3 regions of the Streptomyces boninensis genome follow, and region 3 is predicted to be linked to each of the others. Evidence: riboswitches for the same ligand, from Rfam matches in the RefSeq annotation. Region 3 holds a riboswitch; each other region holds the start of a gene.

Region 1 (13,015 bases), 2.1 Mb from region 3:
GTATCCGGCGATACGGGCGGCGAGGCTGTCACCGACGGAGGCGTTGTCGACACCCTGACCGCGCAGCGACGGCGAAACTGTCGTGCTCAGCCAGGGGCAGTGCTCAGCGCCACCACGTCCGCCGCCGAGAAGCCGACCGACACCGTCTCCCCCACCTCCGGGGCATCCCGGAGCGCGCACGCCGCCTCCAGCGGCGGGCCGTGTTCCGGGCGGAGGAGGACGACCACGTGGTCGCCGCGGAAAGTGCGGCCCTCGACGGTGCACTTGAGTCCTTCGTCGGGAGCGGCGTCCAGATACACGCCCGTGGGGCGGATCAGGAGCGGCGCCTCGCCCTGCACCGCCCCAGCCGGCACCGGGACCTTCCCCCACTCCGTATCCGCCACGTCCCCGTGGATCGTCGCCGGTACGACATTCGCGAAGCCCAGGAAACGGGCCACGAATTCGTCCGCCGGACGCTCCCACACCTCCACCGGCGTCCCCTGCTGCGCGATGCGCCCGTCGCGCATCACCACCACCCGGTCCGCCAGCGCGAAGGCCTCCCCCTGGTCGTGCGTGACCGCCAGCACCGTCGTCCCCAGCCGGGCGAAGAGCTGCCGCAGCTCCACCACCAGGCGCTCCCGCAGCGAGCGGTCCAGCTGTCCCAGGGGCTCGTCGAGCATCAGCAGGCGCGGGCCCGGGGCCAGGGCGCGGGCGAGGGCGACGCGCTGCTGTTCGCCGCCGGAGAGGGTGGCGATCGCGCGTCGGCCCGCGCCGGGGAGGCCGACCAAGTCGAGGAGTTCGGCGACCCGTTCCGCGGCCGCCTTACGGGCCGTCCCGTGCATCTCGAGCCCGAAGGCCACATTCCCCGCCACATCCCGCTGCGGGAAGAGCTGGTGGTCCTGGAACATCAGCCCCACCTCCCGCCGGTGCACCGGCACCCCGGCCAGGTCACGGCCCTCCAGCCGCACCCGCCCCGCGTCGACCGGCTGCAGCCCCGCCACCACCCGCAGCAGCGTCGACTTCCCGCTCCCGGACGGCCCGAGCACGCACACCGTCTCGTGCTCCGCCACCTCCAGCGATACGGAATCCAGCGCCCGGTGGTCCCCGAAGCGGACCGTTACGTCGTCCAGCTGCAGCATCTAGAACTCACCCGACTTATCGACACGCACGCGCTCAAGCGCCAGCAGCGCCACCGCGCACACCACCATGAGGATCGTGGACAGCGCCATCGCCTGCCCGTAGTTGAGCTCCCCGGCGCGCCCCAGCAGCCGCGCCACCGCCACCGGCAGCGTCGGGGTATCGGCCCTCGCAATGAACACCGTCGCCCCGAACTCGCCCAGCGAGATCGCAAAGGCGAAGCCCGCCGCGACCAGCAGCGCCCGCCGTACGAGCGGTAGGTCGACCTCCCGCCAGACCCGCCACGGCGATGCGCCGAGCACGGCGGCGGCCTCGCGCAGCCGGTCGTCGATGGCGCGCAGCACCGGGAGCATGGTCCGTACGACGAAGGGGACCGCCACCAGCGCCTGGGCCAGCGGCACCAGGATCCACGAGGAGCGCAGGTCGAGCGGGGGCTTGTCCAGGGAGATCAGGAAGCCGAAGCCGACGGTCACGGCGCTGGTGCCCAGCGGCAGCATCAGCAGCGCGTCGAAGCCGCGGACCAGGCGGCCGGCCCGCCGGGTCACCGCGGCCGCCGCGAGGCCACCGACCACCAGCGCGATCGCCGTCGCCGCCACCCCGTACTGCAGGGAATTCCGCAGCGCCTCCAGCGGCGGGACAAGGAAGGTGGAGTCCGCATTCACCTTGGTCAGCGCCTCGTAGAAGACCAAGCCGTGCCCGTCGGGGCCCGCGAACGACCGCTCCACCAGCACCGCGAGCGGCAGCACCAGCAGCAGCCCGATCGACGCCAGCACCCCGGCCAGCAGCGCCCGCTGCCGCAAGCCGCGCGGCGGCCGCGCGGTCAGCTTCGGGTCCACGAGCGTCAGCGCCGTCTCCCGCCGCCGCACCGTCCACGCGTGCAGCGCGAGGATCGCCGCCACCGCCGCGAACTGCACCAGGGTGAGCACGGCCGCCGCCGGCAGGTCGAGAAAGTCGGCGGTCTGGCGGTAGATCTCCACTTCCAGCGTGGCGTAGTACGGGCCACCGAGGATCTGGATCACGCCGAAGGAGGTGAAGGTGAAGAGGAACGTCATCAGCGCCGCGGCGGCCACCGCGGGCAACAACGCCGGCAGCGTCACCCGCCGCCAGGCCGCAAACCGGCCCGCGCCCAGCACCCGCGCCGCCTCCTCCTGCCGCGGGTCGAGCTGCGCCCACAGCCCGCCCACGGTCCGTACGACGACGGCGTAGTTGAAGAAGACGTGCGCGAGGAGGATCGCCCAGACCGTGGTGTCCAGCCGTACGCCCCACGCCTCGTCGAGCAGCCCGCCCCGCCCGACCAGCGCAAGGAACGCGGAGCCGACGACCACCGTCGGCAGCACGAAGGGGATGGTCACGACGGCGCGCAGCAGCTGCTTGCCGGGGAAGTCGAAGCGCGCGAAGACGTACGCGCCGGGGAGCGCGATCAGGAGGGTGAGCGCGGTGGAGGCCGCCGCCTGCCAGGCCGTGAACCACAGCACCGACAGGATGGCCGGGTCCCCGGCCACCTCCCCGATCCGGCCGAACTGCCAGGTCCCGCCCTCGTGCAGCCCACGGGCGACGATGGCGCCGACCGGATACGCGAAGAAGAGCGCGAAGAACGCGACCGGCACGGCCATGAGGCCGAGCCGGGCCAGCGCCCTTCTGCGCGCTACTTGACGACCTGCGAGGTCCACGTCTTGATCCACTGTTCCCGGTTCTCGGTGATCTTCTCCGGGGCGAGGGTCTGCGGATCGTCGATCTTCTCGCCGTACTTCGTGTACACCTCGGGCAGCTTGGCATCCTCGCGCGCCGGGTTCACGAACATCTGCAGCGGCATGTCCTCCTGGAAGGACTTGCCCACCAGGAAGTCGATGAGCTTCTTGCCGCCCTCGGCGTTCCCCGCGTTGCTGAGCAGCCCGGCGAACTCGATCTGCCGGAAGCAGGTCCCGGTGGCGACGCCGGTCGGCGCCTCCTTGGGCTGTGGCTTCAGCTCCAGCACGCCGGCCGGCGGCGAGGAGGCGTACGAGACGACCAGGGGCTTGTCGCCCTTGCCCGCGCCGGAGAAGTTCTCGTAGTACGCCTGCTCCCAGCCGTCGACCACCTGCACGCCGTTGGCCTTGAGCTTCTTCCAGTACGACTCCCAGCCGTCGTCGCCGTACTGCGCGGCGGTGCCGAGCAGGAAGCCGAGGCCGGGGGACGAGGTGGCCGCGTTCTCGGTGACGAGGAGGTTCTTGTACTGCGGCTTGACGAGGTCCGCGAAGGTCTTCGGCGGGTCGAGCTTCTTGTCGGCGAAGTACTTGCGGTCGTAGTTGACGCAGATGTCGCCGTAGTCGACCGGCGTCGCGCGGTGCTTGTCCTTGTCGAGCTGGAGCGCGCCCGGGACCTTGTCCAGGCCCTTGGCCTCGTACGGCTGGAAGAGGCCCTGGTCGAGGCCGCGGGACAGCAGCGTGTTGTCGATGCCGAAGAAGACGTCGCCCTGGGGGTTGTCCTTGCTGAGGATCGCCTGGTTGACGGCGGAGCCCGCGTCCTTGCCCTTGAGGATCTTCAGCTTGAGGCCGGACTCCTTCTCGAACTCCTTCTGCACGGGCTTCGAAATGGCGAAGGAGTCGTGGGTGACGAGGGTGACGGTCTTGGAGTCGCCGGAGCCGCCAGACCCGCCGGACGAGCCGCACCCGGCGACGGCGGCCGTGAGGCCGAGCGCCACGGCGCAGGCTGCGGCGATACGGATGTGCTTCATGTGTGCACCAGGCTTCCTACCCAGCATGATCTGGGCGAGGTTCAGAGGGTCTGCGGCCGTCCTGCCGCACTCTCAGCGCGTGTCCGCGCTCCCCTGCCGGAATATTTGTACGAAAGTACCGTACCAGTGCCCTGACCAGCGTCAGCGCTCAGCGGCCGCCAGCTGGCCGCACGCCCCCTCGATCTCCTGGCCGCGGGTGTCCCGTACGGTCACGGGCACGCCGTGGGCCTCGATGGCCGCGACGAAGGCCTTCTCGTCCTCCGGCCGGGAGGCGGTCCACTTCGAGCCGGGGGTCGGGTTCAGCGGGATGAGGTTGACGTGCACCCGCTTGCCCTTGAGCAGCCGGCCGAGGCGGTCGCCGCGCCAGGCCTGGTCATTGATGTCCCGGATGAGGGCGTACTCGATGGACACCCGGCGCCCGGACTGCTCCGCGTACCCCCAGGCGGCGTCCAGAACCTCGCGGACCTTCCACCGGGTGTTGACGGGCACCAGCTCGTCGCGCAGCTCGTCGTCGGGGGCGTGCAGGGAGACGGCGAGGCGGCACTTCAGGCCCTCGTCGGCAAGTCGATTAATCGCCGGGACCAGCCCCACCGTGGAGACCGTGATGCCGCGCTGCGACAGCCCGAGGCCGTCCGGCTCCGGGTCCGTGAGGCGGCGGATGGCGCCGAGGACGCGGTTGTAGTTGGCGAGCGGCTCGCCCATGCCCATGAAGACGATGTTGGAGAGGCGGGCAGGACCGCCCGGGACCTCCCCGTCCCTGAGCGCCCGCATCCCGTCCATGACCTGGTGGACGATCTCGGCGGTGGAGAGATTACGGGTCAGCCCGGCCTGCCCGGTCGCGCAGAACGGGCAGTTCATGCCGCAGCCGGCCTGCGAGCTGATGCACATGGTGACCCGGTCCGGGTAGCGCATCAGCACGGACTCGACCAGGGTGCCGTCGGTCATCTTCCACAGCGTCTTGCGGGTGGTGTCGTTGTCGCAGCTCAGATGCCGTACGACCGTCATCAGCTCGGGGAAGAGCCCCTCGGCGAGCTTCGCCCGCGAACCGGCCGGGATGTCGGTCCACTGCTCGGGGTCCGTGGCGTACCGCGCGAAATAGTGCTGCGAGAGCTGCTTGGCGCGGAACGGCTTCTCACCGAGCTCCGCCACCGCCTCCTTGCGCTCGGCGGGAGTGAGATCGGCAAGGTGCCGCGGCGGCTTCGTGGCCCCGCGGGGTACGGCAAAGGTGAGCTCTCCGGGCTTTGGCATGATGTGCCCATTGTCCCACAGCGGGCCCGCTGACCTGTGCCGCAGCAATAGGCCTCAGGCCGCGGCCCCAACAGCCCTCAGGCGAGGCCCTCCCAGCCCCAGCGGGGAGTGGGCCCCGGATCGCCCAGGTCCGTGCCCGGGGCGCCCGCGGACACATCGCGGGCGATCTTGGTGCCCCAGTCGAAATACTCGGTCACCCGGCGGCGCAGCAGCTCGTCATCCGGGAGCTCCTTCTCCACGGCGCCCTTCATCAGCTCCATCCAGCGCAGCCGCTGCTCCTCGGTGATGTGCAGGCCGAGGTGGGCGGCCAGCAGCGTGTGGTGGCCGCCGAGGTCGTCCGTGAAGCGGGTGGGGCCGCTGAAGATCTCGGCCAGCCAGACGGCCACGTGATCGATGTGGGTCGGGGTGAAGTCCGCGAAGACCGGTGCCAGCACCTCGTCGGCCAGCACGGCCTCGTAGAAGGTGTTGCTCAGCCGGCGCAGTACGTCGATGCCGCCGATCGCCTCGTAAATCGTGTCCGTGTGCTCCGCCGCCATGCCGCGTCACTCCCCCTGCGCTCGCCTGTGGCGCCACCCTATGCCGGACCTCTCAGCTCCGGTTGTGCTGTGCGTGAACCAGCTCCACGGCCTCCTCGCGGGTGGCCACGGCGGGCGGGGAGCCCTTGAGCGGCTTGCCCGCGGTCTCCTTCATCGTGGAGACCGCGACGATGCCGACCACGGAGAACAGCATCATGTAGAAGGCCGGCATCAGATCGTTGCCGGTCACGCTCACCAGCGCCTCCACGGCCAGCGGCGCGGTGCCGCCGAACAGCGAAACGGAGACGTTGAAGGCGATGGCCAGCGCCCCGTACCGCAGCGCCGTCGGGAACAGCGCGGGCAGCACCGACGACATGCAGGCGAGGTAGCACAGCAGGCACAGACCGAGGATCAGCAGACCCGCGAAGACCAGCGGCCAGCTGCCCGTCTTGATCAGCATGAAGGCGGGCATCGACAGGACGAGGAAGCCGATGGAGCCGGCCATCAGCAGCGGCTTCCGGCCCACCTCGTCGGAGAGCCGGCCGACCAGGTTGATCAGCGCCATGAGGATCACCATGACGACCACGATGGCCATCAGCCCGGAGGTTCCGGAGAAGCCGAGGGTGTCCTCCAGGTACGTCGGCATGTACGACAGCAGCACATAGTCGGTGACGTTGTACGCGGCGACTAGCGCGATGCACACCGTGACGGCCCGCCACTGCCCGGCGAACCGCTGCAGGAACGGCACCTTCTCCGCCTCGTCGGCCGGCCCGCCCTCCTCCTCCAGGTGCTGGAACGCCGGCGTCTCCTCCAGCTTCAGCCGCAGATAGAGCCCCACCAGGCCGATCGGCGCGGCCACCAGGAACGGCACCCGCCAGCCCCAGGACAGCATCTGGTCGTTGCTGAGGTACGTCTGCAGCACGGTGACGAGCACCGCCGCGAGCGTGTAGCCGATCAGCGTGCCGAACTCGAGGAAGCTGCCGAAGAAGCCGCGGCGCTTGTCCGGGGCGTACTCGGCGATGAAGGTCGCCGCACCCCCGTATTCGCCGCCGGTCGAGAAGCCCTGCACCATCCGGCAGACGATCAGCAGGATCGGCGCCCACATGCCGACCGCGTTCCAGGTGGGCAGCACGCCGATGGCGAAGGTCGCCATCGACATCATGATCATGGTGAGGGCGAGGATCTTCTTACGGCCGATCCGGTCGCCCAGCGGGCCGAAGAACATCCCGCCCAAGGGGCGGACCAGGAAGGCCGCGGCGAAGGTGGCGAGGGACGACAGCGTCTGCGCGGTGTCGTTGCCGGACGGGAAGAAGACCTTGCCGATGATGACGGCGAGATAGGCGTAGACGCCGAAGTCGTACCACTCCATGGCATTGCCGAGCATGGTGGCCTTGACTGCGCGCTTCACGGACGGCTCGGGCGTCACGGTGACGTCGCTGACGCGCAGCCGCGGCTTGAGCCGGCGGAGGGCGGCGCGGCGCAGGAAGCGATGCCGCGCGGGGAGCGGCAGCCCCTCCTCTTCCGTCTCCGGCGTCTCCGTCGTCATGCGCGCTCCAACCTCTCAGGACGGCGTTACTCCCGCCCTCATGATGTTGGGTGACAGGTCAGCGCCACGCACGCCGAAAGGCCCTGATGGCCAGGACATTCATCCTTGGTGATCAGGGCCTTTGGTCCGTATCGGCGCGGACCGCTAGCCGGAGCCCACGAACGCCACCATCAGCAGCCACACGATCGGCGCCGTCGGCAGCAGCGAGTCGAGCCGGTCCATGATGCCGCCGTGCCCCGGCAGCAGCGTGCCCATGTCCTTGATGCCCAGGTCGCGCTTGATCATCGACTCGCCCAGGTCGCCGAGGGTGGCGCTGGCGGCGACGGCCAGGCCGAGCAGCAGACCCTGCCACCACTTGCCGTCGTCGATGAGGAACTGCATGCACACCGCGCCCGCCGCCATCGCGAAGAGCGCCGCCCCCAGCAGCCCCTCCCGGGTCTTGCCCGGGCTGATCCGCGGAGCCAGCTTGTGGGTGCCGAACTTGTACCCCACCGCGTACGCCCCGGTGTCGCAGGCGACCGTCAGCAGCAGGAAGGTGAAGACCCGGTACGGACCGTCGTCGTCCGCCGCCAGCATCATCGCGACGAAGGTGGCGAGGAAGGGCACGTAGATCGCGGCGAAGACGCCGGCGGTGACGTCTCGCAGGTAGTTCTCCGGCGGCTCGGTCATCCGCCACACCAGCACCGCGAGCGCGGTCAGCGCCATCGCCACCCAGGCGCCCTCGGCGCCGCGCAGATAGCCGGCGACGACCATCGCCACGCCGCCGATGGCGAGCGGCACCAGCGGCGCCTTGATCTCCTTGCGCTCGCGCAGCCGCGAGGTGAGCTCCCACAGCCCGACGACGACCGCGGCGGCGATCACGCCGACGAAGACGACCTTGTAGATGAAGAGCGCGGCGAGCACGACGGCGCCGAGGCCGAGGCCGACGCCTATGGCCGCGCCGAGGTCGCGGCCGCCGCGGCGCTTGCGCGGCGGAGGTGCGGACTCCGGGGCGGGCGCGGGCTCCGGGGCGGGTGCGGGCTCCGGGGCCGGGGCGCCGGCGGCGGCGTCCCGTACGGGCGGCGGCTCGTCCTGCGCCCCGGAGCCGTCAGCGCGGCCGTCATCGCGGAAGAGGGGCCCGGTCACCCGGGTCCCCTCCTGGTCCTCGCCGCTGCCACCGGGCACACCGTCGGGGGCGGAACCAGGACCGCCATCAGGCACTACGGGCATGGGCCGAGTCTGCGCCGCATCAGCCTCGCCGTGCACGGGACCCGCCGGAGCGGGCCCCTGGTCGGGTGGTCCCCAGTAGCCGGGACTCGAGGGAGCACCCCATCGAGAGTCGCTCATCAGACTTCGAGCAGCTCCGCTTCCTTGTGCTTGAGCAGCTCATCGATCTGCGCCGTGTACTTGTGCGTGGCGTCGTCGAGCTCCTTCTCGCCGCGGCGGCCCTCGTCCTCGCCGACGTCGCCGTCCTTGATCGCCTTGTCCATCGTCTCCTTGGCCTTGCGGCGCACGGAGCGGATGGAGACCTTGGCGTCCTCGGCCTTGGTCTTGGCGACCTTGATGTACTGCTTGCGGCGGTCCTCGGTCAGCTCCGGGAAGACCACCCGGATGATGTGGCCGTCGTTCGACGGGTTGACGCCGAGGTCGGAATCGCGGATCGCCTGCTCGATATTGCGCATCGCGCTCTTGTCGAACGGGGTCACCACGGCCATCCGCGGCTCGGGAACGGAGAACGACGCCAGCTGGTTGATGGGCGTCATGGCCCCGTAGTAGTCGGCGACGATCTTGTTGAACATCGCCGGGTGCGCACGGCCGGTGCGGATGGCGGCGAAGTCTTCCTTCGCGACCACCACGGCCTTTTCCATCTTCTCCTCGGCCTCGAGGAGGGCTTCTTCGATCACCACTGGCTCCTGGTCTCTTCAGTGAGCGTCGGGCACGCCCTTGCGCACGTGTCGTTCTCTTACGTCTGCACGGTGTCCGACCGGCAGGCGGTTGTCCATACCCCTATGGAGGGCCTAGGCGCGGGTGCCGTGGCCGCTCACCAGCGTGCCGATCTTCTCACCCTTCACGGCGCGGGCGATATTGCCCTCCGCGAGCAGCTCGAAGACGAGAATGGGCAGCTTGTTGTCGCGGCAGAGGGTGACCGCGGTCGCATCGGCGACCTTGAGATCGCGCGTGATGACCTCGCCGTACTCCAGGGCGTCGAACTTCACCGCGCCGGGGTTGGTGCGCGGGTCGGCGTCGTACACCCCGTCCACGCCGTTCTTGCCCATCAGCAGCAGCTCGGCGTCGATCTCCAGGGCGCGCTGGGCGGCGGTGGTGTCGGTGGAGAAGTACGGCATCCCCATGCCGGCGCCGAAGATGACGACGCGGCCCTTCTCCAGGTGCCGCACGGCGCGCAGCGGGATGTACGGCTCGGCGACCTGGCCCATGGTGATCGCGGTCTGCACGCGGGAGTCGATGCCCTCCTTCTCCAGGAAGTCCTGGAGGGCGAGGCAGTTCATGACCGTGCCGAGCATGCCCATGTAGTCGGAGCGGGCCCGGTCCATGCCGCGCTGCTGCAGCTCGGCGCCGCGGAAGAAGTTGCCGCCGCCGATGACGACGGCGATCTCGGCCCCGTCCCGTACGACCGAGGCGATCTCGCGGGCGATCTTGTGCACGACGTCCGGGTCGACGCCGAGGCCGCCACCGCCGGCGAAGGCCTCGCCGGACAGCTTCAGCAGAAACCGTCCTCCGCGCTTGTGCTCGCCGGTCTTGTCGTGGTCAGCGCCGTCATTCATGGGTTTCTCCTCGTGCACGTAGCAAGAAGGCCATTGCCGCGGGGTCTTGTCTCCCAAGACACCTTTTCGGCAATGGCCTCCCTGTCACTTCAGCGGCTGCCCCGACCCTAGCGGGACGGGGCAGCCTTGGCCGTACGACTCAGCCGTTTACGGCCTCGATCGCTTACGGCTGCCGGACGCTCAGGCGCCGACGCGGATACGGGCGAAGCGCTTGAGGCTCACGCCCGCCTCCTGCAGCACCTTCTCCACGGACTTCTTGTTGTCCTTGGCGAACGGCTGGCCGAGGAGGGTGACCTCCTTGAAGAAGCCGTTGAGGCGACCCTCAACGATCTTCGGCAGGGCGGCCTCCGGCTTGCCCTCGGCGCGGGTGGTCTCCTCGGCGACGCGGCGCTCGGCCTCGACGACCTCGGCCGGGACGTCGTCCTTGGTGAGGTACTTCGGCGCGAAGGCGGCGATGTGCTGCGCGACGTCCTTGGCGACCTCGGCGTTCTCCTTGTCGAGCTCGACGAGGACGCCGACCTGCGGCGGCAGGTCCGGGGAGGTGCGGTGCATGTACGCGGCCACGTAACCGTCGCTGAACTGCGCGAAGCGGTCCAGGACGATCTTCTCGCCGAGGGTGGCGTTGGCCTCGTCCACGTACGCCTGGACGGTCTTGCCGGCCTCGATCTCGGAGGCGAGCAGCGCGTCGAGGTCGGCCGGGGAGGTCTTCGCCACGTGCGCGGCGAGGGCGTCGGCGACGGTCACGAACTTGTCGCCCTTGGCGACGAAGTCGGTCTCGCACTTCAGCTCGAGCAGCACACCGGTCGAGTGGTCGTCGGCGATGAGGGAGACGACGGCGCCGTTCTCGGCGCTGCGGCCCTCACGCTTGGCGACACCCTTCTGGCCCTTGATGCGGAGCGCCTCGACGGCCTTGTCGACGTCGCCACCGGCCTCGTCGAGCGCCTTCTTGCAGTCCATCATGCCGGCACCGGTGAGCTCACGGAGCTTCTTGACGTCGGCGGCGGTGAAGTTCGCCATGATTCCTGGAGTTCTCTTCTTCTCGAAGGTCTGTTACGGGAAAAGGTTGACGAAAGCCCTGGTCAGGGCCGGGTCCTGGTCAGGACACCGGGTCCTGACCAGGTCCGGGCTCTGGTCAGGCCTGCTCGCCGGCCGGGGCCTCGGCGGCGGGCGCCTCGGGGGCGGCCTCGGCGGCGGGGGCCTCCGGAGCGGCCTCGGCGGCGGGGGCCTCGGCAGCGGGCGCCTCAGCGGCGGCCGGAGCCTCGGTCGCGGCAGCCTCTGCCGGCTTCTCGTCGGCCTTCTCCTCGGCCTTCTTCTCACCCTCGAGCAGGTCGCGCTCCCACTCGGCCAGCGGCTCGCCGGAGCCCTTCTCGGCCTTCTGGTCGCCCTGCGCGGCACCGGAACGGGCGATGAGGCCCTCGGCGACGGCGTCGGCGATCACGCGGGTGAGCAGGGTGACGGAGCGGATGGCGTCGTCGTTGCCCGGGATCTTGTAGTCGACCTCGTCCGGGTCGCAGTTGGTGTCGAGGATCGCGACGACCGGGATGCGCAGCTTGCGCGCCTCGCCGACGGCGATGTGCTCCTTCTTGGTGTCCACGATCCAGACGGCGCTCGGCACCTTCTGCATCTCGCGGATACCGCCGAGGGTCTTCTCGAGCTTCGCCTTCTCACGGGAGAGGACGAGCAGCTCCTTCTTGGTGAGGCCGGAGGCGGCCACATCCTCGAAGTCGATCTGCTCGAGCTCCTTGAGGCGCTGCAGACGCTTGTAGACGGTGGAGAAGTTGGTGAGCATGCCGCCCAGCCAGCGCTGGTTCACGTAGGGCATGCCGACGCGGGTGGCCTGCTCGGCGATGGCCTCCTGCGCCTGCTTCTTCGTGCCGATGAACATCACGGTGCCGCCGTGCGCGACGGTCTCCTTGACGAACTCGTAGGCGCGGTCGATGTACGACAGCGACTGCAGCAGGTCGATGATGTAGATGCCGTTGCGCTCCGTGAAGATGAAACGCTTCATCTTCGGGTTCCAACGACGGGTCTGGTGACCGAAGTGGACGCCGCTCTCAAGCAGCTCCCGCATCGTGACGACGGCCATGGCCGTACTCCTCATGTACTCGGTTTACGCGCGCGGCCGGTCGGCCGGCGCTGTCCTGACACCCCGACGCGAGTGCCGCTGCCACGAGGACAGTGGACCGAGAGTCGCGGCCACGGATGAACCTGGCGGTTGGCTGTGCCTTTGCCTGGTCCGGCCGGTGGCGGGGTGTGCGAAGTCGACCCGGCTCAGCCGAGTCGCCATAAAGATTGTACGGGACTGGGGAAGGGGTTCTGACCGGCGCCTATCCGCCCGCCCATCCGCCCCCGCCCGTCCCTCGTCGAGGGTGATGGGATTCTCCCCAACCGAGGAGTTATCCACAGCCGGCTACCAAGATCCCCGCGGTGGACCTCCGGCAGGACAGTCTGCCGGGCATGAACCATCGCAGGCCACGTCACCGACACCCTTCGTGCTCTGCTGAGCGAGGGGAGAGAGGGGTGGTGGGACGGGTGGGCGCAGGGCTGGCCGGGCGGCTGGGCGCAGGCGTGGCGGGGCGGCTGGGCGCGGGCCTGGCGGGACGGCTACGGGCAGAGCGCCGATCAGATCGTCGGCGGCTGCTCGCTGCCGCCCTGGCGATGGCGCTGCTGACCGCCACCGCCACAGCCACCACCACCACCGCCGCAGCCACCGCGGCCATCACAGCCACCGTGGCCACCACGGCCACCACGGCCACCGCGGCTCCGCCCCGCACGGGGGTGGGGGCGGAGCCGAGCGGTGGGGCGGGCGGGCCGGCAGCTTCGGCCAGGCCGGGTGGGCAGCCGGCCGGCTGGGATCGGCCCGGGGACCGGATCGGGCCCGCCGGCGGGCGGGCCTGGCCGTTGGACGGAGGCACACCAGGCGCCCGCCCCACCCTCGCGCGCAGCTTCGAGCCTCCCCGGACGGCATACGGACCGGGCCACCGAGGTGTGGACCTGATCGCCGGCCCTGGCTCCCCGGTGCGCGCCGCAGCAGCGGGGCAGGTGGCCTTCGCAGGCCAGGTGGCGGGCCGAGGCGTGCTCGCCATCGACCTCACCGGTTCAGGCAAGCCACCCT
Region 2 (13,015 bases), 2.7 Mb from region 3:
AGGACGTTCTCCGGCTTCATGTCGCGGTGCACGAGGCCGGCCCGGTGGGCGGCGCCGAGGGCGGCGAGCACCGGTTCGAGGATGTCGAGGGCGGCGCGCGGCTGCAGGGCGCCGCGCTCGCGCAGCACGTCGCGGAGGGTGCAGCCGGCGACGTATTCCATCGCCAGATAGACGTACGTGCCGTCGGTGCCCTGGTCGTAGACCCCCACCACATTCGGGTGGGCGAGGGCGGCGACGGACTTGGCCTCGCGGATGAAGCGGTCGACGAAGGAGCCGTCGGCGGCGAGCGCCGGGTGCATCACCTTCAGCGCCAGCACGCGGTCGAGGCGGGTGTCGACAGCCCGGTAGACCGTGGCCATGCCGCCGACGGCGATGCGCGCGTCGACGCGATAGCGGCCGTCCAGCGTGCGGCCGACCAGCGGGTCCTGCAGGGTCGTATCCACGGGTCGGATTCTACGTCCCATACGACCGGTGCCCGCCCGGTCGGTGCAGGTAGGTGCGGTTCTGCAGCGGAACGGTGACGCCCGCGGGTCAGTCCAGCGACCGGGCGACCCCGGCGATCTCGGCGAGCGCCGCCTCCCAGTCCCGCGGGCTGCGCTCAGTCTCCCGCAGCACGACGCGGGTCCCTCCGGGCCCGATCTGCAACGTAAACCCGACCAGCCCGTCCCCGGTCCGAAAGGCGAAGGTCCGCATCGGCTCCTCGACCTCGACGGCAATCTCCCCGTCCCCGTACCAGCGCTCCCGGTACGCGGGCTCGGTGAGCGCGGCCCACACGTTCTGTACGGGAGTGGTCACGAAGGTCTCGTGCTGGGTGGCGGTCACATCGCCACGCTAGGGCGCGGCGCCGGCACCCGCCACGCGAGCCGCCCTCAGCCCATGCTCACCGGGCGTCCTGGAAAGCCGGGCGCTCCGGGTCCAGGCGGGCGGTGCCGGTGGTCGGGGACGAGGCTTCGGCGTAGTGGCGGCGGGGGATGCGGCCCGCGCGGTGGGCCAGGCGGCCGGCGTCTACGGCGTGGCGCATGGCTTCGGCCATCAGGACCGGTTCCTTGGCGCGCGTCACCGCTGAGGCGAGCATGACCGCCGCGCAGCCGAGTTCCATGGCCAGGGCGGCGTCGGAGGCCGTGCCCGCGCCTGCGTCCAGGATCACCGGGACCTCGGCCCGTTCCGTGATGAGCTGGAAGTTGTGCGGGTTGCGGATGCCGAGGCCCGACCCGATGGGGGAGCCGAGGGGCATGATCGCGGCGCAGCCGGCGTCCTGGAGCTTCTGGGCGAGGACGGGGTCGTCGTTCGTGTACGGGAGGACCGTGAAGCCGTCGTCGACCAGCGTCTCCGCCGCGTCCACCAGCTCGATCGGGTCGGGGAGCAGGGTGTGCTCGTCCGCGATCACCTCCAGCTTCACCCAGTCCGTGCCCAGCGCCTCCCGGGCCAGGCGCGCCGTGAGGACCGCCTCGCCCGCGGTGTAGCAACCGGCCGTGTTCGGCAGGACGCGGATGCCGTGCTTGTCGAGTACGGACAGGACCGAGCCCTGCACTCCGGGGTCGAGGCGGCGCATCGCGACGGTGGTCAGCTCCGTACCGGACGCGACCAGGGCGCGCTCCAGGATGTCGAGGCTGGGGGCACCGCCCGTACCCATGATGAGCCGGGAGGAGAAGGCCGTGCCGGCGATGGTGAGAAGGTCGTCTGCCATGGCTTGCGGATCAGCCTCCCTGGACTGCGGTGAGGACCTCGACGCGATCGCCGTCGGCGAGGGGGGTGGCGGGCCACTGCCCGCGGGGGACCACGGCCTCGTTGACCGCCGCGGCGACGCCCTTCGGGGCCTTGGTGAGGGTGGTGACGAGGTCTTCGAGGGTGGTGTCCGCGGCGAGCTCGCGGGGCTCGCCGTTGACGGAGATGCGGGTCGTCATGCGTGCGTCAGCTCCTTGGCGAAGCGCTGGGCGGAGAAGGGCCGGGCTTCGGGCGGCAGCTCGCCCTCTTCGAGGGCGTGCGCCATGACATCGGCGGTGACCGGCGTGAGCAGCACGCCATTGCGGCCGTGGCCGGTGGCGTGGTGCAGGCCCGGGAGGGCGGTGGGGCCGAGGAGGGGGCCGTTGTCCGGCGATACGGGGCGGAGCCCGGCGCTGGTCTCGGTCAGCGGCAGCTCGGTCAGCCCGGGGACGAGGGCGTGCGCGTCGCGCAGCAGCTCGTAGACGCCGCCCGCGGTGACGGTGGTGTCGTAGCCGAGCTCCTCGCTCGTGGCGCCGATGACGAGCTCGCCGTCGGCGCGCGGCACCAGGTAGATGTGCGAGCCGCGGACGACGGCGCGGACGGTGCGGGAGAGGAAGGGCCCGTAGTCCGATGCCGGCATCCGCAGGCGCAGGACCTGGCCCTTCACGGGCCGGACCGCGGGCCGGACCGCGTCCGGGAGGCCGGGGAGCTGCCCGCTGTGGCTGCCGGCGGCGAGGACGGTCCGGTCGGCGGTGAGGCGGGTCCCGTCGTCGAGTACGGCGCCCGTGGCGCGGTCCCGCTCGACGACGAGCCGGGCGGCCTGCCGCCGGTGGAAGCGCACCCCGGCGCGCTCGCAGGCGACCAGCAGCGCGCCGACCAGCCGCCGCGGGTCGACCTGGTGATCGCCGTCGACCCGCAGCCCGCCCCGTACGCCCGGCGCCAGCATGGGTTCCAGGCGGCGGCACTCGCGGCCTTGCAGCCAGGCGGATTCGAGGCCCAGCTGCCGCTGGAAGTCGTGCAGTTCGCGCAGGTGCGCGCGGTCGTCGGCGTCGAGGGCGACGGCGAGGGTGCCGCAGGGCCGGTAGCCGAGCTCGTGCCCGGTGGCGTCGTGGAGCTCACCCGCGAACGCCTCGTAGCGGCGCGCGGATTCGAGATTGAGGGCGAGCAGCTCCTGCTCCCCGTAATGCAGCTCGGTGACGGCCGCGAGCATCCCGGCGGCGACATTGGCCGCCCCGTGCCGGGCCGGATCAGGGTCGACCACGGCGGCGGTAAGACCTCGCTGCGCGGCCCGCCACGCCGTGGCCAGACCGATGACACCCCCGCCGACCACGAGGACATCAGCTTGCGTATGCACGGGCATTCAGCCCCTCCCTTCGCCGGCATGACCCGGATCAGGTTCGTACGGTCGGGGGCCGACAGCCCCCCTCTCAGCCCGGTGCGTCCGGGCTCCCGCGATGGCGCTTTTCCAGCGCCAGGCTAACGCATAGCAAAAGTGGGAGATCCTTTGACGGCTTTGGCATATGCCACCCGACGGGGCTGGGCAAAAATGCCGCGGCCGTGACCGTGAGGCTACGTTGAGCGAGCGCGGGCCCCATGCAGGAGGCCCGTATGGGCTTATCCCGCTTCAACCTTAGGCGGCAGCGCACGCGGCAGCGCCGCCGCGTGTCCCTGGTCAAGCCGGCCGTTTACCGGTCAACTCCGCGCTTCGCGGGCTTTATCGCGCTGCACAGGACACCGGTTGTGCTGATCAACGCGATTCCGGCCGAGCGCCTCCGGGCGCGCGTGCTGCTCGCGCTGCTGGGCGCTGCCTGCGCCTTCGCTCCGCTGGCGGTGCGCGCGGCCGGCGTCGGCTGACCCGCGGCCCGGCCTCGCGGAGCGCTCGCGGGGCCGGGCCTTTCGTCGCAGCGCAACAGACAGGATTGGCCGTTTCGTTCCGGCCCGCGGCAGAACGGAATTCGTTTCGTCGCGGCCGGCGGACGAGGGGAAGTGCCGTATGACCTATCCAGGGCCTGTCGGGCTCACCTGCCGCCACTGCCAGGAGTTCCTGCCGCCGCCGGCGGCCCGCGGCCGCCCCGCCCAGTACTGCAGCGTCCGCTGCCGCCAGGCCGCCCACCGGCGCCGCTCCCGGGGCCCGGCGGCGGCCCCGGAGCGGACGGGGCCGAGCGTCACCGAGATGATCCACGACATCGAGGACGGGCTGCGGGAGCTGCGCGTCCTGCACCAGCGTGAGGCGGCCACCGCCCGCCCGCTGCTCCTGGCGACCCGGCTGAAGGAGCAGCTCGAAGCGCTCACCGCCGGTCTGGTGGACGAGGCCAGGGGCAACAACGTGCCGTGGAAGACCATCGCCCGGGTGCTCGACCTAGCCCCGGACAGCGCCCGCCGCCGCTACCCGCCCGGCTCCGCCGACGAGCAGCTGCGCCGCGCCCGGGGCGCCCGCCGCCCGTTCATCCCGGCCCCCGACGGCCGCTGGCCGAGCCCGGCCCCGCGCGCCACCGGCAACCCGAGCCGCCAGTCGCCCGCCCACCGGCTGGCCGCCGAGCTGTCGATGCTGCAGCGGGACTCCGGCGCGTCGCTGCGCTGGATGGGGCGCCGGGTGCGGGTGTCGCCGGGCTATCTGTCGCGGGTGATGACCGGCGACCGCTTCCCGCGCTGGGAGGTGGTGGAGCGCTGGGCCGGTGAGTGCGGCGGCGATCAGGAGGCCATGCGCGAGCTGTGGCAGCTGGCCAAGGACCACCGCGACTGGGAGCGACTGAGCCGCTGACCCGGACCCCGGCCATCGCCCACCGCTAAGGTGATCGCGTGAGCCATCGAACACAAGCGCAGCGCTGCGTCATCGTCGGTGCGGGGATGGCCGGCGTGCAGACGGCTGTCGCGCTGCGGGAGGAGGGCTGGCAGGGGCCGGTCACGATCATCGGTGCCGAGCCTCATCAGCCGTACGACAGGCCGCCGCTGTCCAAGGCCGTGTTGCTGGGGAAGGCGGAGGACTCGGCGCTGGACGTCGACTTCGCCTCCCTCGGGGTCGAGCTGCGGCTCGGCGTCCACGTCTCCGGGCTCGACGGCGCGGCGAAGGAGCTGCGGACCGAGGGCGGGCCGGTGCCGTACGACACCCTGGTCATCGCCACCGGGGCGGAGCCCAGCAGGCTGGCGGGTGTCGAGGGGGTGCCGGGGGTGCATCTCCTGCGCACCCTCGATGACGCCGAGCGGCTGCGGCCCGTGCTCGCCGCGAAGCACGACATCGTCGTGGTCGGGGCCGGGTGGATCGGCGCCGAATTCGCCACCGCGGCGCGCGAGGCCGGATGTGCCGTCACCGTCGTCGAGGCCGCCGACCGGCCGCTGGCGGGGGCGCTGCCCGCCGAGGTCGCCGCGCCGATGGCGCGCTGGTACGCCGACAGCGGGGCCGCGCTGATCACCGGCGCACGGGTGGAGAGAGTCGAGCCCGGCACCGTCCGCCTCGACGACGGGCGGCGGATCGCCGCCGACGCCGTCGTCGTCGGCATCGGGGCCAGGCCCGCCACCGGCTGGCTCGCCGACTCCGGGGTCGAGCTCGGCGCCGACGGGTCGGTCCTCGCCGACGACCGGCTGCGGGCGTCCGTGCCCGAGGTGTACGCCGTCGGCGACTGCGCCTCCTTCCCCTCCGCCCGGTACGGGGAGCGGCTGCTCATCCACCACTGGGACAACGCCCTCCAGGGGCCGCGCACCGTGGCCGCCAATGTCATCGCGGACTGCTGCGCGGATCCGACGGGCGTCGCGTACGACCCGGTGCCGTATTTCTGGTCCGAGCAGTTCGGGCGATTTGTCCAATACGCAGGTCATCACGCCGCCGCCGACGAGCTGGTCTGGCGCGGCGACCCGCAGGCCGCCGCCTGGTCCGTGTGCTGGCTCCGGGCCGGCGCCCTCGTCGCGCTGCTGGCCGTGGGGCGGCCGCGGGACCTGGCGCAGGGCCGGCGGCTGATCGACAAGGGCGCCCGACTCGATCCGGCCAAGGCCGCGGACCCGGGGACACCGCTGAAGTCGGCACTGGCCTGAGCGCTGCCAGGACGGCTGCCCGACCGCTGCCAGGACCGCTCCAATGGCTGCGCCCCATTCCGGACGTCGGTCCGGGATGGCAGGCTTGTCCATGTGACCGAGATTGACGCAAAAATCGATGCTCTCGTGCCTACCTGGCTCACCCTCCCCGACATCGCCGAGAAGCTCGACGTCGAAGTGACCCGGGTCCGGCAGCTGGTCAAGGAGGGCCAGCTCATCGCCGTCCGGCGCGGTGAGAACCGCGCGCTGATGGTGCCGGCCGAGTTCATCGGCGAAGAGAAGATCATCAAGGGGCTCGTCGGCACGCTGACGCTCCTGCGGGACGACGGCTTCACGGACGAAGAGGCCCTGGAGTGGCTCTTCACCGAGGACCCGACCCTGCCCGGCACCCCGGTGCAGGCCCTGCGGGAGAACCGCGGCACGGAGGTGAAGCGCAGGGCTCAGGCGCTGGCTGTGTAGGGTCACGGCTGGTTGATTGACAGGGGCGTACGGGTCCGTGGGGCCCGTACGCCCGCACCGGGGAGGGGTTCGTTCGTGGACGCGCGGCTTTATCTGTGTACCGATGCCAGGAAGGCGCAGGGGGATCTGCCGGACTTCCTCGACGCGGTGCTGGCCGCGGGCGTGGAGGCCGTACAGCTGCGGGACAAGACGCTGGAAGCGCGCGAGGAGCTGGAGCTCCTCGAGGTCTTCGCGGACGCCTGCCGGCGACACGGGCGGCTGCTGTCCGTAAACGATCGCGCCGATGTGGCACATGCCATCGGCGCCGACGTGCTGCACCTCGGGCAGGGCGACCTGCCCGTACCGCACGCTCGGGCGATCCTGGGTGACCAGGTCGTCATCGGGCGGTCCACGCACGACGAGGCGCAGGTCTCGGCGGCGGCCGTCGAGCCGGGGGTGGACTACTTCTGCGTCGGGCCCTGCTGGCCCACACCCACCAAGCCGGGGCGGCATGCGCCCGGCCTCGACCTCGTCCGGTACGCGGCCGCGCTCGGCACCGACCGGCCGTGGTTCGCCATCGGCGGGATCGACCTGGGGAATCTCGACCAGGTGCTGGACGCCGGGGCGCGGCGAGTCGTGGTCGTACGGGCCATCACGGACGCCGACGACCCGGGCGCCGCGGCCGCCGAATTCGCCAAGCGGCTGTCTCAATAATCGGGCATATCGCCTCGGCCTGTTGGGGCTGGAGGTGACCGGCGGTTAACCTGCCCCGTATGGCCCACGGCATCGCTTCCACCAGGACCGATCGAGCGCGCACCGTTCGTGAGCTGCTCGCCTCCGGAGAGCAGTCGTATTCCTTCGAGTTCTTCGCACCCAAGACACCCAAGGGCGAGCGGACGCTCTGGAACGCCATCCGGCGCATCGAGGCGGTCAGCCCGACCTTCGTCTCGGTGACGTACGGGGCCGGGGGCTCCTCCCGGGACGGCACGGTCCGGGCGACCGAGCGCATCGCCACCGACACGACGATCACGCCGGTCGCGCACCTCACCGCGGTCAATCACTCCGTGGCCGAGCTGCGGAATGTCATCGGGCAGTACGCCGACGCCGGGATCCGGAACATGTTCGCGGTCCGCGGCGACCCGCCCGGCGACCCCAACGGCGAGTGGATCACGCACCCGGAGGGTGTGACGTATGCCGCCGAACTCGTCGAATTGATCAAGGAATCCGGCGACTTCTGCGTCGGCGTCGCCGCGTTTACCAATAAGCACCCGCGTTCGACGGACTGGGAATCGGACATCCGGTACTTCGTGGAGAAGTGCCGCGCGGGCGCCGATTACGCGATCACCCAGATCTTCTATACCGCCGAGGAGTATCTCAGCCTGCGCGATCGCGTCGCCGCGACCGGCTGCGAGGTGCCAATCATCCCGGAGATCATGCCGGTGACCAAGGTCACCCAGATCGAGCGATTCGCACAGCTGAGCAACTCGCCGTTCCCCCAGGACCTCGCGGATCGCATTCTCGCGGTCAAAGACGACGCGGCGGCAGTACGCTCCATTGGCATCGAGTACGCGACGAAGCTCTGCGAGCGGCTGCGGGCCGAGGGAGTCCCCGGACTGCACTTCATTACGATGAACCACTCCACGGCGACGCTGGAGATCTACGAGAACCTCGGACTGCACCCGCAGTCCTGACCCAACCAGCCGGATCAGCGGCGGAAGAGGGGCCCAGAAATGAGCCTGATGTGGATCGCCCTCTACATCGCGTTCGGCATTGTCGCGCTCTGGCTGCTCGGCGAGGTGCTGCTGCAGTACAAGGCCCGGCTGCGGTGGCGGCTGCTGGCCTTCTTCGGCTTCCTCGGCGTCGTGCTCGGGGTGCTGCAGGCGTCGGTGCCCATAATCGGCCTCGGCGTGATCGTCTTCGGCATCGGCCAGGTCAAGGTCACGCTCTCCTACCGGCAGGGCTACGACGCCGGCTGGGCCATCCGCGGCGGCCCCGGCCGCCCGCCGATGCGGCGCCGCCCGCCCGAGGAGGAGTACGAGCCGGAGCCCGCGTACGGGCCCGGACCCGGCGGCCGGTACGACGACGAGTTCGGCACCGACCCCGACGCGGCGCACCAGAACCCGTACAGCGAGCTGTCGGGCTACCAGGGCGATGGCTATGAGAGCCCGCAGCCGCAGCAGCCGCCGCAGCAGCTTCAGCCTCAGATGATCGACCAGACCGCGGAGTTCTCGGCCTTCGGCACCGGACCGCAGGACTATCCGGCCGAGTCCACCGGCTACGACCAGTACAGCGGCGCGTACGACACGGGCAGCCACGGGACGCTCGCCGGGGCCGGCTATGACGCGGGCTATGACACCGGTCAGTACGCCGTCCAGGGCTACGACACCGGTCAGTACGCCACCACGGGCTCGTACGACCAGGGCTACAGCGACCCGTACTCGGGCACCGAATACGCCACCCCGGGCTATTACGACGCCGCCCCGACGGGCTACGACACCAACGGCTACGGCTACGACACCGGCCAGTACGCGGCCCAGGGCTACGACTCGTCCTACCAGGCGACCCCGCCCCCGCCGGCGTACGACCCGAACGGCGCCTGGGTGCCGCAGCAGCGGGACGACAGCGGGCAGTACCCGGTGCAGGGGACCGGATATGAGGAGCAGCAGTACCGGTACTGAGGCGCGCGGCCTGCATTGCGCCTATTGAGAGCCGCGGAAATCCGCGCCTTCCGTGATCAGCCCGGCGACCAGCGTCCCCGACATCCCCGCGTGCGCCAGCCCGCCGCCCGGGTGCGACCAGCCGCCCACCGCGTACAGGCCCGGCAGCCGGGTCGCGTTCCGCTGCACCAGATAGGCGCCGCGGGCGCCCGCCAGCGCGGGCCCCGGCACGGCGCCGCCGCCCGCGCCCGTCTCCGCCTCCGTGTCGGCGGGGGTGCGGACCTCGCGCCACAGGATCCTTTCCGCAAGGCCCGGCAGCGCGGCTGCGGCAGCCTGTTGCATGCGGTCGGCGAAGTCCTCGGCCACGCCCGGCTCCGACCAGTTCCAGTCGGGGGCGGTCGCGGTGAGGGTCACCGCCTCGTGGTCGTCGTCCGGGCGCTGGGTGGGGTCGTCGGGACGTAGCACGGTCACGGTCGGGGCGGCCGTGGTCAGCGGGCCGCGGCGGAAGATCCAGTCCAGTTCGGCGGCGCGGTCGGGGGTGTGCACGACGGTGCGGTGCGCGGCGTCGGCGGGGCGGGTGCCGTGCAGGGCGAGGCAGACGACCACGCGGCCGGGCATCCCTACTTGCGCGTCCGCTTCCGGCTCTGAGCCTTGATCGCCGGGGTCGTCGGCCGCGTCCTCGGCGCCCAGCGCGTCGAGCCGGCCGGGGGAGACCCCGGCGACGACGGCGTCCGCGTCCACCACGGTGCCGTCGGCGAGCTCCAGGCCGGCGACCCCGTCCTCCTTGCGGACCAGGGCGGCGACGGGTGCGTCGAAGGTGAAGCTGACGCGGCGTTCGAGGCAGCGCTCGTACACGGCGGTGGCCAGGGCACGGATGCCGCCGTGCACGTACCAGGCGCCGAAGGTCTGCTCCATGTACGGCAGCACGGCCGCGCTCGCGGGCGCGGTGCGCGGGTCGAAGCCGTGGGCGAGGGCCTGGCTCTCCAGCAGCGCGGCCAGCCGCGGGTCGGCGAGCTCGTGCTCGCCGATCTCCGCCAGCCGCCGGGAGCGCTGCTGGTGGCGGCGGCGGAGCAGGCCGCGGCGGCCGGTCACCGGCGGGTACGGGTCGTCGCCGAGGCCCGCCGCGCGCCAGTCGGCGGCGAGGGGCTCCTCCAGCAGCGGGCGGCGGGTGGCGTCCCAGGCGGCGCGGCCGCGGCCGAGCATCGCCGCCCAGCGGTCGCCGGTGCCGTGGCCGAGTGCGGCGTCCAGGGCGGCGGTGACGCCGGCCTGGGAGGCGTTCGGGAGGGCGACCTCGGTGCCGTCGGGGAAGAGGTGGCGGGCGGCCGGGTCGACGGTGGTGAGGGAGACGCACTGTTCGAGGGGCTTGCGGCCGGTCTTGATGAACAGATCGCGTTGGACCGCGGGGAGGTGCAGCAGCCCCGGGCCCGTATCGAAGCCGAAGCCGGCGCGCTCGAAGCGGCGCACCCCGCCGCCGTACGTGGAGGTGCGCTCGTACACGGCCACCTGGTGGCCCGCGGTCGCCAGCCGGGCGGCCGCGGCCATGGCGCCCATTCCGGCGCCGATTACCGCAATCTGTGCCATGGCCTGGACCCTATCCGGCCGTCCAGGGCGCGCTGTTGGCGGCGCTCGCGTCTGCGGCGGCGGAAGCGGCGGATGCGGGTGGCGAGGAGGATGAGGAGAACGAAGCCGATGAGGAGCAGGAGGCCCGCGATGACCGCGGCGGCCACGGGATAGAAGACGGCGAGGGTGACGAGGGTGCCTACGCCGAGGTCTTCGGCGGTGCTCATCAGGAAGTTGCTGACCGGCTCGGGGGAGGCGTTGATCGCCATTCGGGTGCCGGTCTTGACGACATGGCTGGCGAGGGCGGTCGTGCCGCCGACGGCGCCGGCGGACAGCTCCTCCATGGAGCCGCTCTGGCCGGCGAGGAGCGCGGCGACGCCGCTGCCGACGGCGGGGCGGATGAGGGTGGAGATCGTGTCCCAGAGGGAGTCGAGATACGGGACCTTGTCGACGACGCCCTCGAAGAGGAACAGGATCCCGGCCGTGATGAGCACCTCGGGCCGCTGCATGGACTCGGGCACCTCGTCCGTGATCCCGGCGGAGCCGAGCAGGCCGAGGAGCAGGACGACGGCGTAGGCGTTGACCCCGCTGGCCCAGCCGCTGGTGAAGACCAGGGGAAGCACGGACACGCTGCGATCTTAGGCCGGGATGGGGGAGCTCGCCCGCCGGTGCCGGGGGGCCGGAGACGCGAGCGCGCCGCCCCGGTGCGGAACGATCCCCCGTCGCTCCGCGCCGGGACGGCGCTTTTTCTCCCCCGGGGTCGCCCCCGGTTTCCTCCCCCGTCCCCGTTACGGCCGGGCTTCCTGGTCCGGCTCCGCCGCCCCGTGTCGGCGGTGTCGGTCCGTTCGGCCTTGCCGTGAGCACAACTCTGCCCGCCGGGGGAGGGCGGTCCCATCCGCGTCCGTACTCATCTCATGGACTAGGTACGCGTACTCAGGCGTCCGCGCTCATCCCTAGAAACCGCCAGGTCAAGGCCGATTGTCAGTGGCGTGTCGCACTATGGGCACATACGAACGACAGGAGGTTCGTCATGGCAGTCAAGTCGACACGCCGAGCGGCCCCCCAATCCGTGCCGCGTCGCGCGCCCGTGTCCCGTGCGGCGCTCGAGCTGCTCGCCCAGGCGCATGCCGCCCTGGACGAGGCGGCCGTGCTGGAGACGGCCAATGAGCGCTATGCCACCGCGCATCTCGCCGCGCTGCGTACCGCCGCGGCGGTACTCGCGGTCCGCGCGAGCCCCGAGCCCCCGCGCAGCAGGCGCAAGCGCATCCGCAGCGCCTGGGAGGTGCTGCCGGAGGCGGCTCCTGAGCTGGCCGAGTGGAGCGCCCTGTTCGCCGCCGGGGCCCGGCTGCGGGCGCGGGCCGAGGCGGGCATACAGGGAGCGGTCAGCTGGCGGGACGCCGACGATCTGATGCGCGAGGCCGGGATGTTCGTCCGGATCGTGGAGCGGATGCTCGTCGTCGACCCGATGCTGCCGCGCCAGGGCGATGCGGAAGGGGCCTGAGGCCCGTCTAAGCTGGTGCGCGCCCCGCGACGCCCTTAGGAGCAGGCCGATGTCCGCTGAGCCGAACGACCGAGAAGCCGACCCGCAGGCGGGCCGGTCCTGGATGCGTAGCGCCGTGGTCTGGGAGGTGCTCCGGGAGGCGCTGGACGGGCGGGGCACGGCGGAGCCAGGGCGACAGCTCGACGTGCTGGATACCGGCGGCGGGGCCGGGCACTTCGCGGTGCCGGTGGCCCGGCTGGGCCATCGCGTCACGGTCGTCGACCCGTCGCCGAACGCGCTCTTCGCCCTGGAGCGGCGCGCCGCCGACGCGGGCGTCGCCGAGCGGGTGCGCGGGGTGCAGGGCGATGTGCACGGGCTCTTCGACGTCGCGGAGCGCGACGGGTACGACGCGGTGCTGTGCCACGGCGTGCTGGAGTACGTCGACGACCCGGCGGAGGGGCTGCGCAATGCGGCAGCCGCGCTGCGGCCGTCCGGGCTGCTCAGCGTGCTTGCGCCTGGGCTCGGCGGTGCGGTGCTGGCGCGGGCTCTGGCCGGTCACTTCTCGGATGCCCGGCGGGCCCTGACCGGTGTGGATGGGCGCTGGGGCGAGGGTGACCCGGTGCCGCGGCGGTTCACGGCCGAGCAGCTGACCGGGCTGGTCGGGGATGCCGGTCTTGAGGTCCGGTCGGTGCATGGCGTACGGATCTTCTCCGACCTCGTCGGTGGGCTGGAGGAGCAGGAGCCGCAGGCCGCCGAGGCGCTGCTGGAGCTGGAGCGGGCTGCTGCGGCGCGCCCGGATTTCCACTCCGTGGCGAGTCGGCTGCACGTGCTTGCTACCCGGAAGTGACCTGGATGCGGCGCTGAAGTGATTTTTTCCGCCGGGGTGGGCACAGGTCAGGCAGAGGTGCCGTGGACCTCACTCAACCGGGGTACCACCCGTTCGGCCGCATCGCCCCGTATCATTACGAGACACGGTCCGGCTTGGCGGATCGGCGGATTTGGCGTTGAGGGGCGGTTTCACGGGGGCGGTTCCCTGCATATCCTGAAGGGGACATCCCCGGTCCGGGCCAGCCCCCCGCGACCGACGAGTAGGAGGACTCCGTGCCGCTCTCGGAGCACGAGCAGCGCATGCTCGAGCAGATGGAGCGAG
Region 3 (4,822 bases):
GCCCAAGCCTCTACCGCTTCTTCCTCCGCTGGATCGGTGCGCCGCGTCATGTCCCGTCGCCTCCGCAGCGTTCTAAGCCGGGGAGCTCCGCGCGAGCAGTCTCGCGACCGGGACCGCGCGCTCCTCGCCGGCCGCTCTGGCTGCTGCGGCACATGATTGTGATGCGAAACACATAGCTTGAAAACATTCCGGGAGATATCGCCCATAAATGGACTAAGTGGTCGCTGGTGCGGCCTGCGGCTGTCGGCGCAGTGTGCTATGAGCTGAAAGGAGTTGAACGTTCGCGCAGGTAGCGCGGTAGTCCATCATCGCCAGCCTTCCCGCAATTTGCGCTTCTTGGTTGCTTCTTGGCCGACCTCAACGTCATGGATAACGGGAAGGGCGACAACTAGGCCCGCATGCGCGCTCATTGAGGTCGGCACCTTAAGGTCACCTCACTTGTAAGATGTCCATCGCTTCACTCGCTCCTCTCTCGAACTCGCCGGAGCCGCTCCGGCTATCGGCGAAGAGCCCTGAGATCCAGGGCTCTGGCACGGAGAAGGGGGTGAAGACGGTGGTGAACCCCGACACGGGTAAGCCGAGCCAACGGTGGACCAGCCCTGAGAAGTGGCAGGTTGGAATCGGGCTCGTGGCGTTGCTTGTGGCGATCATCGCCTGCATGGGTCAGTTCCTCCTGTAGGAGGCACGCGTGAGAACGGCCGGACGGCTGCCAGGCTCAACAGTTGAGCCCAGCCGCGATAAGGACGGCTGGGCTCATGAACTGACGGAGGGGCCTGGTCCTGGATGCCGCCGGGGCCGGGCCCGTCTTCGTTCGCAGGTACTAGTGGGACCCACTAACGACGAGAAGAACGATACCAGTGTTAACGCACTTCGGGTTGGTCAGACGACCTTGAATGAGGTCAGCACTGGCAAGGTCAGTCAGGTAGCCCATCCCGTCGCGGCTGGGCTACCTCACCGGACCTGGCTAGGTCGTCAATCCGCAAGCGGTAGGTAGACGCGGTTGCCAGCCGCCGCGAACTCCTTTGACTTCTCCAGCATCCCAGCCTCGATCTCCTCCCGGGTGGCGTCCGCGTCGCCGCCGAACTGCTCTGTGATGCTTCGACTAATCTTCATCGAGCAGAATTTCGGGCCGCACATCGAGCAGAAGTGCGCGGTCTTCGCCGGCTCCGCCGGGAGGGTTTCGTCGTGGAATTCGCGGGCGGTGTCCGGGTCGAGGGCCAGGTTGAACTGGTCTTCCCAGCGGAACTCGAAGCGGGCGTCCGAGAGGGCGTCGTCCCAGTCCTGGGCACCGGGGTGGCCCTTGGCCAGGTCGGCGGCGTGGGCCGCGATTTTGTACGTGATGACGCCGGTCTTCACGTCGTCGCGGTCCGGGAGGCCGAGGTGCTCCTTCGGTGTTACGTAGCAGAGCATGGCCGTGCCCCACCACGCGATCATCGCGGCGCCGATGCCGGACGTGATGTGGTCGTACGCGGGCGCGATGTCGGTCGCCAGCGGGCCGAGCGTGTAGAACGGGGCTTCCTCGCAGATCTCCTGCTGCAGGTCCACGTTCTCCTTGATCTTGTGCATCGGGACGTGGCCCGGGCCCTCGATCATGGTCTGCACGCCGTGCGACTTGGCGATCCGGTTCAGCTCGCCGAGCGTGCGCAGCTCCGCGAACTGCGCCTCGTCGTTGGCGTCCGCGATGGAGCCCGGGCGGAGGCCGTCGCCGAGGGAGAAGGTGACGTCGTAGGAAGCGAGGATGTCGCAGAGCTCGGCGAAGTTCTCGTAGAGGAACGACTCCTTGTGGTGTGCCAGGCACCACGCCGCCATGATCGAGCCGCCGCGGGAGACGATGCCGGTCTTGCGGCGGGCGGTCAGCGGGACGTAGCGGAGGAGGACGCCCGCGTGGACCGTCATGTAGTCGACGCCCTGCTCGGCCTGCTCGATGATCGTGTCCTTGTAGATCTCCCAGGTGAGGTCTTCCGCCCGGCCGTCGACCTTTTCCAGGGCCTGGTAGAGGGGGACCGTGCCGATCGGGACGGGGGAGTTGCGGAGGACCCATTCCCGAGTGGTGTGGATGTTGCGGCCCGTCGAGAGGTCCATGACCGTGTCGGCGCCCCAGCGGGTCGCCCAGGTCATCTTCTCCACCTCCTCCTCGATGGAGGAGGTCACCGCCGAGTTGCCGATGTTGGCGTTGACCTTCACCAGGAAGTTCTTGCCGATGATCATCGGCTCGATCTCGGGGTGGTTGACGTTGGCCGGGAGGACGGCGCGGCCCGCGGCGATCTCGTCGCGTACGAACTCGGCCGTCACGTTCTCGCGGATCGCGACGTACTGCATCTCCGCCGTGATCTCGCCCCGGCGCGCGTACGCGAGCTGCGTCACCGGCTCGCCGGTGCGGCCGCGGCGCGGCTGCCGGGGGCGGCCTGGGAAGACCGCGTCCAGGTTGCGGAGGCCGCCGCGCGGCGATGTGTGCTTGATGCCGTCGTCTTCGGGGCGCAGCTCGCGCCCCGCATAGTCCTCGGTGTCGCCGCGAGCGATGATCCAGTTCTCGCGGAGGGGGGCGAGGCCGCGGCGGACGTCGGTGGTGACGTCCGGGTCGGTGTACGGACCCGAGGTGTCGTACAGCGTCACGGCCTTGCCGTTGGTGAGGTGCACCCGCCGGACCCCGACCTGGAGGTCGGGGCGCGATCCGGTGAGATAGCCCTTGTGCCAGCCGATCTGCTGCTCGGTCTGCGCGTTTTCAGGCGTGCGTGCATCCTGCGAGGTCATGAGACCCACTCCCTACGCCGGCATTACCCGGTAACAGGTTCGGCGGTCGACGCAGCGGTCGCGGATCCCTCTTGGATCCGGCGTCAGCGCCCTCTCAGCCCGGTGCTCCGAGCTCCCGCGATTGCAAAGGTTGACCCTCACGCTAGCCGGTGGGTGCGCCGCCCCGAAAGGGGGCCCTGGAATGATGCGCCCCGTGACCCACTCGCACAGCCACTCGCACAGCCATGATCACGAGCCCGCCCGGCCCGCCTCGCACCACCTGCGGCGGGTGATCGCGGCGGTGTTGATCCCGTTCGCGGTCGCCGTGGTGGCCGGGATGATCGCGCTGTGGCCCGGCGGGCCGCCCGGCGGGAAGCACAGCGGGGTCGGCTTCGATCAGCAGCGCGAGACGGGGCGCGTGACGAAGATCGAGGAGGTGAAGTGCTCCGAGGTCGGGGCCGGGCTGCAGAACCCGGTCGACCCGGGCGCCGGGGAGGGCGGCGGCGGTTCCGGGGGTGACACGCCCGGGGAGCCGAAGCCGAAGAAGGACGACACGTGCGAACGGGCCACCATCGAGGTGATCAGCGGCGGCAAGCTCAAGGGCCGTACCTTCGAGCAGATCGTCACGCCCGACGCCTCCCGCCGGCTCGACCTCGGCCAGGAGCTGGTGGTGTCGTACGAGCCCAAGGCGCCGGAGGAGGTCCAGTTCGGCGTCGTGGACGTGGTGCGCGATGTGCCGATGGGGGTGCTCGCCGGGCTGTTCGCGCTGGCGGTGGTGCTGGTCGGGCGGCTGCGCGGGATGTTCGCCCTGGTGGCGCTGGGGATCAGCTTTCTGATCCTGATCGAGTTCATCCTGCCGGCGATCCTGCGGGGGTCGAATCCGCTGCTGGTCGCGGTGGTCGGGGGCAGCGCGATCATGCTGATCGCGCTGTATATGTGCCATGGCGTCAATGCCAGAACATCGGTGGCGGCGCTGGGCACCCTGGTGTCGCTCGTGGTGATCGGGGTGCTGGGCTCATTCTTCATCGGCTGGTCGAAGCTGACCGGCAATACGGAGGAGACGACCGGCACCATCCACGATCTGTTCCCGGACATCCAGATGAGCGGCCTGCTGCTGGCTGGGGTGCTGATCGGGTCGCTGGGCGTGCTCGACGATGTGACGGTGACGCAGACGTCGGCGGTCTGGGAGCTGAAGCAGGCCAATCCGGCGGCGCACTGGCGGGAGTTGTACGGATCCGCGATGCGCATCGGCCGCGATCACATCGCGTCCGTGGTGAACACGCTGGTGCTGGCGTACGCGGGTGCGGCCTTGCCGCTGCTGCTGCTCTTCTCGGTCGCCAAGGTGGGCACGGGGACGGTGGCCACGAGCGAGTTCGTGGCGGAGGAGATCGTACGGACGCTGGTCGGGTCGATCGGTCTGGTGCTGTCGGTGCCGCTGACGACGGCGCTTGCCGCGCTGGTGGTGTCGGCGGACCGGGATGGAGAGGTGGCGGCGTCGGCGCCCGCGGCGCCCGGGCCGGGAATGGGCGGCGGCTATCCCGCCGACGGCTATCCCGCGCCCCCGAACGCCCCCGCACCGCCGACAGCCCCGCCGCGCAGAGGCGGACGGGGCCGGCGCCGGAAGCGCTGACGCTGGGCCGGGGGCGGAGCGGCTACCAGTCGCTCCGCGAGTCCGACGACGAGCTGAACTTCCGTACGACAAAGACCAGCCCCGCCACGACGACGGCGAACACCAGCACCGAGAAGATGATGCCGACGATCCACTTGATCAGGCCTATCAGGCTGATGAAGGCGACAAAGGCCACGATGGGGATCGCAACCCACTTCACCCACCAGGGCAGCCCCTTGGTGACCTCACTCACAGACACGGTTGACTCCTGCTTCGCTGCATCACACCCGGATTGTTCGGGTGGTGGGGCCTCTGCCCCTATAACTCGATGCTAGGACGCGCCCCTGCCCGGCGGGAGTGCCCGCAGCCCCGGTCCTCCCCGGACCCGACCCCGAGGCGAACCCTGATAAGCATCCCCTTGGTGAGCGGGCTCAGGGGCCCGCGCTCAGCCCTCCGGCGGCGAGAACACCACCAGCACCCGCA

The links. Region 3 has a riboswitch for thiamine pyrophosphate ahead of thiC (phosphomethylpyrimidine synthase ThiC). Riboswitches for the same ligand answer to the same signal wherever they lie in the genome.
Region 1: linked by a shared signal. The riboswitch ahead of ACNNMR_RS32460 (thiamine ABC transporter substrate-binding protein) and the one ahead of thiC (phosphomethylpyrimidine synthase ThiC) in region 3 are both predicted to bind thiamine pyrophosphate.
Region 2: linked by a shared signal. The riboswitch ahead of thiO (glycine oxidase ThiO) and the one ahead of thiC (phosphomethylpyrimidine synthase ThiC) in region 3 are both predicted to bind thiamine pyrophosphate.

What each region holds. Positions count from the first base shown of each region.
Region 1 is NZ_CP183837.1:7,077,800-7,090,814, reverse strand. It holds gene ACNNMR_RS32475 (ABC transporter permease) at 1-58, shown strand, start outside; gene ACNNMR_RS32470 (ABC transporter ATP-binding protein) at 87-1,118, opposite strand; gene ACNNMR_RS32465 (ABC transporter permease) at 1,119-2,729, opposite strand; gene ACNNMR_RS32460 (thiamine ABC transporter substrate-binding protein) at 2,762-3,829, opposite strand; TPP riboswitch at 3,826-3,934, opposite strand; gene rlmN (23S rRNA (adenine(2503)-C(2))-methyltransferase RlmN) at 3,971-5,077, opposite strand; gene ACNNMR_RS32450 (group II truncated hemoglobin) at 5,155-5,613, opposite strand; gene proP (glycine betaine/L-proline transporter ProP) at 5,666-7,138, opposite strand; gene ACNNMR_RS32440 (phosphatidate cytidylyltransferase) at 7,283-8,464, opposite strand; gene frr (ribosome recycling factor) at 8,464-9,021, opposite strand; gene pyrH (UMP kinase) at 9,136-9,900, opposite strand; gene tsf (translation elongation factor Ts) at 10,081-10,917, opposite strand; gene rpsB (30S ribosomal protein S2) at 11,033-11,986, opposite strand; partial or broken gene ACNNMR_RS32415 (peptidoglycan DD-metalloendopeptidase family protein) at 12,358-13,015, shown strand, end outside.
Region 2 is NZ_CP183837.1:2,251,126-2,264,140, reverse strand. It holds gene pknB (Stk1 family PASTA domain-containing Ser/Thr kinase) at 1-443, opposite strand, end outside; gene ACNNMR_RS10145 (hypothetical protein) at 532-822, opposite strand; gene ACNNMR_RS10140 (thiazole synthase) at 881-1,687, opposite strand; gene thiS (sulfur carrier protein ThiS) at 1,698-1,904, opposite strand; gene thiO (glycine oxidase ThiO) at 1,901-3,064, opposite strand; TPP riboswitch at 3,056-3,167, opposite strand; gene ACNNMR_RS10125 (hypothetical protein) at 3,367-3,558, shown strand; gene ACNNMR_RS10120 (helix-turn-helix domain-containing protein) at 3,698-4,465, shown strand; gene ACNNMR_RS10115 (NAD(P)/FAD-dependent oxidoreductase) at 4,504-5,730, shown strand; gene ACNNMR_RS10110 (Rv2175c family DNA-binding protein) at 5,824-6,189, shown strand; gene thiE (thiamine phosphate synthase) at 6,265-6,882, shown strand; gene metF (methylenetetrahydrofolate reductase [NAD(P)H]) at 6,942-7,859, shown strand; gene ACNNMR_RS10095 (hypothetical protein) at 7,899-8,846, shown strand; gene ACNNMR_RS10090 (phytoene desaturase family protein) at 8,868-10,406, opposite strand; gene ACNNMR_RS10085 (DUF4126 domain-containing protein) at 10,388-11,014, opposite strand; gene ACNNMR_RS10080 (SAV_6107 family HEPN domain-containing protein) at 11,416-11,886, shown strand; gene ACNNMR_RS10075 (methyltransferase) at 11,936-12,712, shown strand; gene ACNNMR_RS10070 (DUF3040 domain-containing protein) at 12,967-13,015, shown strand, end outside.
Region 3 is NZ_CP183837.1:4,973,071-4,977,892, reverse strand. It holds gene ACNNMR_RS22625 (hypothetical protein) at 446-679, shown strand; gene thiC (phosphomethylpyrimidine synthase ThiC) at 973-2,751, opposite strand; TPP riboswitch at 2,744-2,880, opposite strand; gene ACNNMR_RS22615 (YibE/F family protein) at 2,936-4,360, shown strand; gene ACNNMR_RS22610 (DUF5326 family protein) at 4,383-4,592, opposite strand; gene ACNNMR_RS22605 (cupin domain-containing protein) at 4,785-4,822, opposite strand, start outside.